One region of the Yersinia antarctica genome, then DNA from elsewhere that is predicted to be linked to it. Evidence: predicted binding sites of a transcription regulator. Region 1 holds the regulator's gene; each other region holds the start of a gene.

Region 1 (3,287 bases):
CATAACGTTGAATAAATGCGTTGATCTCACCCGCTTTCATTGGGCGGCTCATCGGACCAAGCTGGGCGGCACCGACAGCTAACGCCGCAGGGGCAGTAGAGGAACCTGCCGCCTGAATTTGCAAATTAACACCAGGATAGTGATGATTAAAATCATCTGCCCACAAGGACATCAGATTGGCTAAGGTGTCAGAACCCACACTGGAGAGGTTGCCTGATAAGGTATTGGTGGCAGGCACGGAAGCCATCGGCAAAACAGCAACCGGAGGGGAAAATACCGCTTCAGATTGCGCTAAAACGGCATGGCTAAACCATAGCATGACATGCAACAACGTCAGTTTTGCCCATTTCATCAGCTTGGTATCCATGCAGTTTTTAGGATTTGACTGCATTCTCGGCTAAAACTGCGGGAACAATCAATCGATTCGGCAAGGTAAAGATAAATCGAGTCCCCAGACCGACTTCGCTCATGACCTCTAAACGTGCATCGTGATGACTCAATGCATGTTTCACAATTGCCAGCCCTAATCCACTGCCCCCCGTTTGCCGTGATCGGGCTTTATCCACCCGATAGAACCGCTCCGTTAGCCGTGGAACATGTTCAGGACCGATTCCCGGCCCATTATCGCTGACCTGAAATTGTGCACCTTGTGGCGTTTGCTGCCAACACACCTCAATTTGGGTACCAACAGGCGTGTGATTGACGGCGTTATAAACCAGATTTGATACCGCACTGCGCAGTTGGTCTTCGTTACCAAACACTTTTAATTGGTCGTTAACCCGGAAGGTAATCTCATGTCGTCCGTTACTGAGAGCCTGAACTTCATGCTGTAACACTTTCAGCATCAACGGAATATCCACCCGCTCATTCATATCCACATTAGGTGCCGCTTCAATTCGTGATAGCGTCAAGAGCTGTTTTACCAATCCATCCATTCGCTTAGTCTGCTCTTGCATGGTCCCCAGTGCTTTATCCCGTAATGGCCCAACCAGCTCTTGGTCATTCATCATTTCCAGATAACCTTGCAACACCGTCAGTGGCGTACGCAATTCATGACTGACGTTGGCAAAGAAATTACGCCTTGCACCTTCCAACTGCCGCATCTGAGTAACATCACGGGCAACCATCAATAATTGCCCTTCTGAATAAGGCATCACACGAAATTCGACGTAATAACCATTGTTCAGTTGCAGAGTCAACGGGCGGGAGAACTCTTGTTGTTGCAGATATTGGCTGAATTCCGGGTAGCGCAATAAATTAAGGATATGTTGGCCGTTATCCTCCGGCCAACGAAACCCTAACAACTGCTGAGCTAAACCGTTACACCAGAAGATATTGCCATCAATTGTGGTAATAACTACCGCGTCAGGCAATGATTCGGCACCACTGCGGAAACGTTTGATAAGCAAAGCCAGTTCGCGCCGACGCCGACGATTTCGCAACTGCATTTGGTACAAGCCGTAAAATAAAGGCTCCCAGCTCCAGCGACCAGCAGGTGGTGTCATGCTACGGTCTAACCACAACCAGTGAGATAACTTAAGTTGATTATAGAAATTCCAAACCAGCGCCGCGACAGCTGAAATCAGCAATAGCCACGGAAGATAGCCGATGAAGGCACCCAGGAGTAATGCAGGCAGACAAAAAAGAGCCAGCTCGAGAGCCAGCGTTTTCCATGATAAGCGTTCTAACACAACGAATTCTCCGGCACTGAAAACTCAGTAGCGCGTTGAGAAACGGTATCCAGTTCCCCGGACAGTTTGTACCATTCTGTCATGACCATCAATTTCAAGCGCCTTGCGTAGCCGACGAATATGCACGTCAACCGTACGATCTTCTACATAAACGTTAGTGCCCCAAACATAATTAAGCAACTGTTCACGGCTGTAAACGCGCTCCGGGTGGGTCATAAAGAAGTGCAATAACTTAAACTCGGTCGGCCCCATATCCAGCGCTTGCTCATTGGCCATAACCCGATGTGAGGAAGGATCAAGGCTTAGCCCTTGCATTTCAATAACTTCCTCAACAGCCATCGGCGATATTCGGCGCATCACTGCTTTAATACGCGCAACCAGCTCCTTCGGCGAAAACGGCTTGGTAATATAGTCATCTGCGCCCACTTCCAAACCGCGCACCCTATCCTCTTCTTCGCCACGGGCCGTCAGCATCATCACCGGAATATCTCTGGTCAACGCTTCACGTTTCATATGTTTAATGAACTGAATACCCGAGCCGCCAGGTAACATCCAGTCCAACAACACTAAATCAGGGAAAGGCTCCGACAGACGAGTTACTGCGCTGTCATAATCTTCGGCTTCTAATGGTTGGTAACCATTCTGTTCCAACACAAAGCACACCATCTCACGGATTGGCGCTTCATCTTCCACCACAAGTATGCGTCTTGCCATCATCAACCCTGCCAATATGTTAGTGGTCACTATTTGATTTCGGGAGCCATTATGCGTCAGTTTTGTGACATTTTTATGAAAAACATCACGCTTCTACTAGCAATAAGCATAGTGATAAATTTCATGATAATTGCAAAACACAGCAGTCAAGTTTGCGAGACGTCTCGGAGATTTTCCTCCTAGCCTTTTTTTAGCCGCGACATCCGGCGGGCAGCGTTTATAATCAGCGCCATTATCTTTGACTGATAACCTGCCGTGCGGGAGATTTATGCGCATTATTCATACCTCTGATTGGCATTTAGGCCAGCATTTCTTCACTAAAAGCCGCGCTGCTGAGCATCAGGCATTTCTGCACTGGCTCATTAATCAGATCGAAGAAAATCAGGTAGATGCGCTAATTGTAGCAGGTGATATCTTTGATACTGGCTCCCCGCCCAGTTACGCCCGTGAGCTATATAACCGTTTCGTGGTTGAGCTCCAACCCACTGGCTGTCAGTTAGTGGTATTGGGGGGTAATCACGATTCTGTGTCAACACTGAATGAATCACGGGGTTTGCTCTCTTATCTCAATACCACCGTTATTTCGTGCGCCAACAGCAATCTCGATCAACAAATCATTATTCTAAAAGACCGCCAACATCAACCTGCGGCTCTGCTGTGTGCGATCCCGTTTTTACGGCCAAGGGACTTAGTCACCAGTCAGGCGGGTGAATCTGGAGGGCAAAAACAACTGGCTTTACAAGAAGCGATCGCGGGCCACTACCAGGCACTGTATCAGCGGGCGGTTGAATTGCGTACCGAACTGGGTTTGCTACTGCCCATTATTGCCACCGGGCACCTGACTACCGTTGGCGTCACCACGACAGACTCGGTTCGCGATAT
Region 2 (3,287 bases), 3.4 Mb from region 1:
GTGTACGGCAATGGCGGTTTGTTCAACATCTGGCGAGTCGCCACGTCAGCACCTGGGTTCTTATCATAGAAACCTTGCTGTTTAGTCAGCTCATAGGCTGCCGTCGTAATCGGTAGGTAACCTGTCTTCTGATGCCATTCAGCAGCAATTTCCGGTTGAGCCAAGTATTGCAGGAATTCAGCGACACCTTTGTAAGTATCTTTATCTTTGCCATCCATCACCCACAGACTGGCACCGCCGATAATGGCGTTTTGTGGTACATTTTTCTCGTCAGAATCGTAAGGCATCATGCCAACGCCATAGTTAAATTTGGCGTAATGGCGAATATCCGCAAGGGAACCTGAAGAAGCAGTGGTAATGGCACAATCACCGTTATAGAACTTGGCAGTGGACTCATCTTTGCGGCCAAAATAGGTGAAATCGCCTTTTTTATTCATATCTGACAGCAACTGGATGTGCTTAATCTGTACTGGCTTATTGAATTCCAGTACCGCATCGGTGCCATCAAAGCCATTGTTACGGCTGGCAATAGGTTGGCCGTGCCAGGCACTGAAGTTTTCAATTTGAATCCAACCCTGCCAGCCGCTGGCGTACCCACAGCTTGAACCCGCAGCGCGCAGTTTTGCAGTATCGGCCGCCAATTCCTGCCATGTTTTTGGCGGTTGATCCGGGTTCAGCCCTGCTTTCTTAAAGGCATCTTTGTTGTAGTACAACACGGGAGTGGAACTGTTAAATGGTTGAGATAATAAGTGACCGGTTTTGGCATCGGTGTAATAACCGGCCACTGTTGGCACAAACACCGATTCATCAAATTTGATATTGGCATCTTTAAATACTTGGAATACCGGCTTAATCGCCTTGCTGGCCATCATGGTGGCAGTGCCCACTTCATACACCTGCAAGATTGCGGGGGCTTTACCCGAGCGAAACGCGGCTATCCCTGCCGCCAGGCTCTGTTCGTAGTTCCCTTTATATACAGGTACGATTTTATAGTCGCTATGGGACTGGTTAAATCGGTCAGCTAATGAATTAACCTCGACACCTAACTCCCCTTCCATCGAATGCCAAAAAGGAATTTCAGTCACTGCCATCGTATTGGCACTAAATGCCAATGTCAGCGCAATACCAAGCGATGTCTTACGAATGATTTTATTAAACATATTGGCCCCTGAATAAATCCGTATAGCTCACATCAATGAATTACTGTGGACAAGTGAGCGAAATAAATCAGTTTTTGTTCGCAAGCAAACATGACACCCTTTCATGACGGAAATATAACAATTACATGACATAAAAATGACATAAAAATAAACAAGACATGTCAACATCATTAATTACCCCAATAACACAAACCATTATAAAAATAAAATTACCACCATTTAAAAAACAATATTAAATTAAAAAAACTTAAAAACCCACACGTAAACACTAAAAATTCCATCAAGAATAAATATTAATAATATTACACCAGCCATCCATAACAATATTAAATGCAATATAATCAGCACAATAAAATAGGACTAACTCTTACTTGAAAAAATACCATTTAAAATGTTAGTGTTCTTTCCGGCTTATGTGGAAGTGTATTAACATGACTTTTAACACCCTCATTATCATCACCATAAAAGCCACAAGCATCATTAATCCCTTTCCAGTTGGATAAGGATTTTATATATAACGGACTATCAGGTATTTAATAATGAAAAAGACGCTACTTTCTATTATTACTATGGCGATATTAACCACCAGTGTTAGCGCCAATGCGAATGTAATGGCAAGTTTACAATCTGGTATAAATAACGCTCAAATTCAAGGTATTCAGAGTATGAATCAGTCTGATCAGAGTGTATATTTCAAACCTGCATTAACGAAAGAGATTACGGTTGAATTAGAAGTACCTCAAATAGTCAAATTTTCCAAATCAAATGGTGACGAACTGAGTTTAATTAAACTTAGCATGAACTCCACCATGAACTCATACAAGGCGACAGAGAACATCCGAGTAGAATCTAATGGCGACAGTAAAGTTCGTATTGGCCTTGGAAAACCATTTGATTTAGTGTCTAACAATGGTTCAAGAATACAATCTACCCCTACCGTAATGATAGGTAATACGATGCTGAGTAGAGCTGCTAATGTTGGGCTTGGTGGTCATATGGCAACATTCCCCTTAACTAACTCAGTACTCGATACCACTCTAGACATTAGCGTAAACGGCAACGGACTTAAGTCTGCCGAAGTATACACTGGCACACTTAATCTAGTTATTGAAACGGCTGCATAACTCAGTAAAACATTATAATTTCCTTATTATTAACACATACAGTCAGGGGGTAAACTCCTGGCTGCATGCTCCTTTGAACCAAAAACATAACGTAATGGTGTAACCAGAACCATTACCATAGAAATATATTATTCAAAGGGAGAAGGCATATCGCAATAGTAGTTAACAGTGGAATGGAATCCTATGACAAACAATCTAATGATTAATAAGGCCACTTTACTTGTTTTATTACTTGCTACAATTATTCCAGCACAGGCAGAAGAGATAACAATCGAACAATTAATACCTGTTGGTTTTTCCGCTGTGGAAGAAAATAATACACTACAATTACTGGGTATATTAGAGGGCAAAACATTACCCAGTCCATTTTTTTTCTCGGAAAAAAAACAGCAGTTAAGTTTTGATCAACAACAATATCGCAACAACCATATTGATGAACAATCAATTATTCTATTAGAAAATATTTTACCCCAAATACCTTATTTGCAATGCCAGAATGGCTGCGATTATATCTTATCTAATCATCGCGTCACCGTAGATAAGGTCAATAATGTAGTAACGGTAACCAATAACAGCAACCGTTATTTAATGCCTGTCACCACTTGGGGATTGGTCCATAATCAATCCTTTGACCTGCGTATGACTACAGAAAATTACCGCGCTATTTCAGGCCGAGGGCAAGGATATATTGGTCTACCCTTGCAATCTTTTGGCTTCGCTAATTGGTTTTATAACACTAGCCGTTCAAAAAACAGTTATCACGCCACACACCAGCCCCAATATCAACAGCAAACTCAAATAGGTATCGATAGTTGGTATTTGCAAAAGAACTTCCAAGCACACTACCTACGGGCAGGTAAACAAAATAATCTGGATAACAGTGCTGGCAGCATTCATACCCTGATTAACCCTGCTTTAGACCAATTCGTGACGCTGGGTAGCCAAAGTTACTTAACTATTAATAAGCCCTCCGCGGGCAGCTTAGTGCTATATGCCACCAGCG
Region 3 (3,287 bases), 3.6 Mb from region 1:
GTACCGGTATTCATCAACAAGAAACAGCCGGTTCCGTAGGTATTTTTAGCCATGCCGGGTTGTACACAAAGCTGACCGAACAAGGCCGCTTGCTGGTCACCCGCGATCCCTGCGATTGGAATACGGGTCCCGCCTTTACCACCAATGTTGGTCTGGCCGTAAACTTCTGAGGATGGACGGACTTCAGGCAGCATAGCGCGCGGAATATTCAGCGCTTTCAGCATACGGTCATCCCACTCTTTGGTACGGATATTAAACATCATGGTACGTGATGCGTTTGTGTAATCCGTAACGTGTACGCGGCCTTGGGTCATGTTCCATACCAGCCAGGTATCCACCGTACCAAACAGTAACTCACCGCGTTCAGCGCGCTCACGGGCACCCTCGACGTTATCAAGGATCCATTTCACTTTGGTGCCGGAGAAGTAAGGGTCGACCACCAGGCCGGTGTTGTAACGGATGTACTCTTCCAGCCCTTCTTTTTTCAGTTTTTCGCAGATATCAGCAGTACGACGGCATTGCCAAACAATGGCGTTATACACTGGTTTCCCAGTTACTTTATCCCAAACAATGGTGGTTTCACGTTGGTTGGTAATACCGATACCGGCGATTTCGTCAGAACTGATACCGGCTTTTGCCAGTACTTCAACCAGTGTTGAGCTTTGCGTCGCCCAGATTTCCATCGGGTCATGTTCAACCCAACCGGCTTTAGGGTAAATTTGAGTGAATTCGCGCTGAGAAACACTCACGATATTGGCATCATGATCCAGCACCACGGCTCTGGAGCTGGTGGTTCCCTGATCAAGCGCGACAATGTATTTCTTTTGAGTAGTATTTTCAGTTGTCATAGTTAGCCTACTTTTAAGTTGCCGTAAATCTATTGGGTAGTATCTATTATTTATGCTTTACGTTCTGTGGTCGTTACCGTGGTTTCTTCATCATCAACCACGCACACATCGCACGGTAAATGGCGGCCAATCAGGGCGCGATAACCGAAAGCACCGAGTAATGCACCGACGATAGGCCCGAAAATAGGGACCAGGAAGTAAGGAATATCACGCCCGCCAGTGAAGGCAATTTCGCCCCAACCTGCCAGATAAGCGAATACCTTTGGACCAAAGTCACGTGCTGGATTCAATGCAAACCCAGTCAATGGACCCATAGATGCACCGATAACGGCAATCAAGATACCAATCAGTAGAGGAGCCAGTGGGCCGCGTGGAATACCGTTACCATCATCGGTCAGTGCCAGAATCAGACACATCAGAATGGCAGTAATCACTGTTTCAACCAGGAAGGCCTGGAACACAGAAATATGTGGATTTGGATAAGTTGAGAAGATTCCGGCTAGATTCAGGCTCTCGGCGCTACCGCGAACCACTTGGTGCGTTTGTTCGAAATCGACAAACAGGTTGTAATAGAGGCCATACACTAACGCGGCAGCGCAAAATGCGCCGGCAACCTGCGCCACAATGTAAGGGAGAACTTTACGGCGATCGAAACAAGCGAATAACCACAATGCAATGGTTACGGCCGGATTAAGATGTGCACCTGAGATTGCTGCTGTCAAATAGATGGCCATGGCAACACCCAGGCCCCAAATGATACTGATTTCCCACTGCCCAAAACTGGCTCCAGCCAACTTCAATGCAGCAACGCAGCCTACACCAAAAAAGATCAGCAGACCGGTACCGAGAAACTCCGCAATACACTGGCCCTTCAACGTCGAACTAGCGGTTTGGCTCATAGTAGATGTCCTACAGACAGAGATTTATACGGTATTTCTTATTTTTGCCCTTCGAACCGCGAAGGGAGTGATGTAAATTTATCGTTAACGAGCACAAACGAGAAATAGCGAAATCAAAATGTGTGTGGTGTGTCATAAAAATGAGCGATTTCGCGTTATTCACGGCTGTTAAGGGACTTTGAAAGTGTGATCAGACCAGTGGTTTCGCTATCAGTTGTTAAAGGCATGTATAATTTTACAGGATGGGTCATAGCGGTTTTTCGGTTTTTGCTGATAGTTACTGACACGAAATTGCTACAGAGTGTGGTTTGTACCGGTATGGCGCTAGACAGGGGGGGGCTGGCTACATACAATCGGTTTATCAAGAGCATCGTTTTTATCAAGCTGCGTTGCCTCTGCAAAGGAACGCGTTAGAACATAGCGCTTGTTACACCTAGTTCGATGGATATATAGCGCGATAAGTATTCACAGCAGTTTCATCTGCCGAGTGTCAGCTCAGTAGATACGGTGACTTAGTTAATACGGCGACGTCGGCTAAGAATGATGACTGCGACCAAAAGATGTACGCCTTGCTACCATAAGGGGACCGAAGAATGTCATTTGAAGTATTTGAGAAATTGGAAGTTAAAGTTCAGCAGGCGATTGATACCATCACTTTGCTACAGATGGAAATTGAAGAGCTGAAAGAGAAGAATAACACCCTGTCCCAAGAAGTTCAGGATGCTGCTGGTGGCCGTGAAGCCTTAGTGCGCGAAAATGAGCAACTAAAACAAGAGCAGCATGTTTGGCAGGATCGTCTGCGGGCACTGTTGGGAAAGATGGAAGAAGTCTAAGTGCTAGCTGGCTTAACGCAACCGTAATCGGTTGTTGAAGGCGGCTTGTCACGTAGCTACTGCAAATACGAAGTAGCAAAAAGGGCGATATCAATATCGCCCTTTCTTATGAAAATCAGAGGGATATTATTCAATATCCAGTGGTTCTTCTGACAAGATGATCCCAGTGTTATCTGCGTACAAGTGGTCACCAGAGAAGAATGTTACACCGCCAAAGTTCACACGGATGTCGCTCTCACCAATGCCTTCATCTGCCGCACCTACCGGAATTGCGGCCATTGCCTGAATACCGATATCTAACTCCGCCAGATCGTCTACCTGACGCACAGCACCGTAAACCACAATGCCTTCCCACTCGTTTTTCAATGCTAATTCAGCTAACTCAGCATCGATTAATGCACGGCGCACTGAGCCACCGCCATCGACGACCAGAACACGGCCCAGACCATTTTCTTCAAGCAGGTCGAACAACAAGCCGTTATCTTCGAAACATTTTACAGTAGTAATCTTGCCACCAAATGAAGTGCGCCCCCCAAAATTGGAGAACAGTGGTTCTACCACATTTACCTCTTCATGATAGGTATCACAGAGTTCGGAAGTATCATATTTCATAGGATTAACGTCTGGTTGCGGCTGGGAGATTAAGTATATCCCTTTCTGGCTGCTGTTGGCAAAATCATCAATTGTTAAATTTATCCGGGCTGGCC

What was found. Region 1 encodes PhoB, which activates phosphate uptake and scavenging genes when phosphate is short. Its sites were predicted from a motif close to CTGTCATAAAACTGNCNNAT; they were not measured.
Region 2: the regulator PhoB is predicted to act here: its motif matches at 1,286-1,305, upstream of ugpB (sn-glycerol-3-phosphate ABC transporter substrate-binding protein UgpB).
Region 3: the regulator PhoB is predicted to act here: its motif matches at 1,877-1,896, upstream of ACWJJO_RS22050 (MIP/aquaporin family protein).

The regions. Positions count from the first base shown of each region.
Region 1 covers NZ_JBSJQF010000001.1:1,187,573-1,190,859, reverse strand. The annotation lists gene ACWJJO_RS05245 (PstS family phosphate ABC transporter substrate-binding protein) at 1-352, opposite strand, end outside; gene phoR (phosphate regulon sensor histidine kinase PhoR) at 375-1,691, opposite strand; gene phoB (phosphate response regulator transcription factor PhoB) at 1,716-2,405, opposite strand; gene sbcD (exonuclease subunit SbcD) at 2,674-3,287, shown strand, end outside.
Region 2 covers NZ_JBSJQF010000001.1:4,610,573-4,613,859, forward strand. The annotation lists gene ugpB (sn-glycerol-3-phosphate ABC transporter substrate-binding protein UgpB) at 1-1,160, opposite strand, end outside; gene ACWJJO_RS21275 (CS1 type fimbrial major subunit) at 1,700-2,284, shown strand; gene ACWJJO_RS21280 (TcfC E-set like domain-containing protein) at 2,468-3,287, shown strand, end outside.
Region 3 covers NZ_JBSJQF010000001.1:4,785,023-4,788,309, reverse strand. The annotation lists gene glpK (glycerol kinase GlpK) at 1-848, opposite strand, end outside; gene ACWJJO_RS22050 (MIP/aquaporin family protein) at 899-1,747, opposite strand; gene zapB (septal ring assembly protein ZapB) at 2,341-2,580, shown strand; gene rraA (ribonuclease E activity regulator RraA) at 2,707-3,192, opposite strand.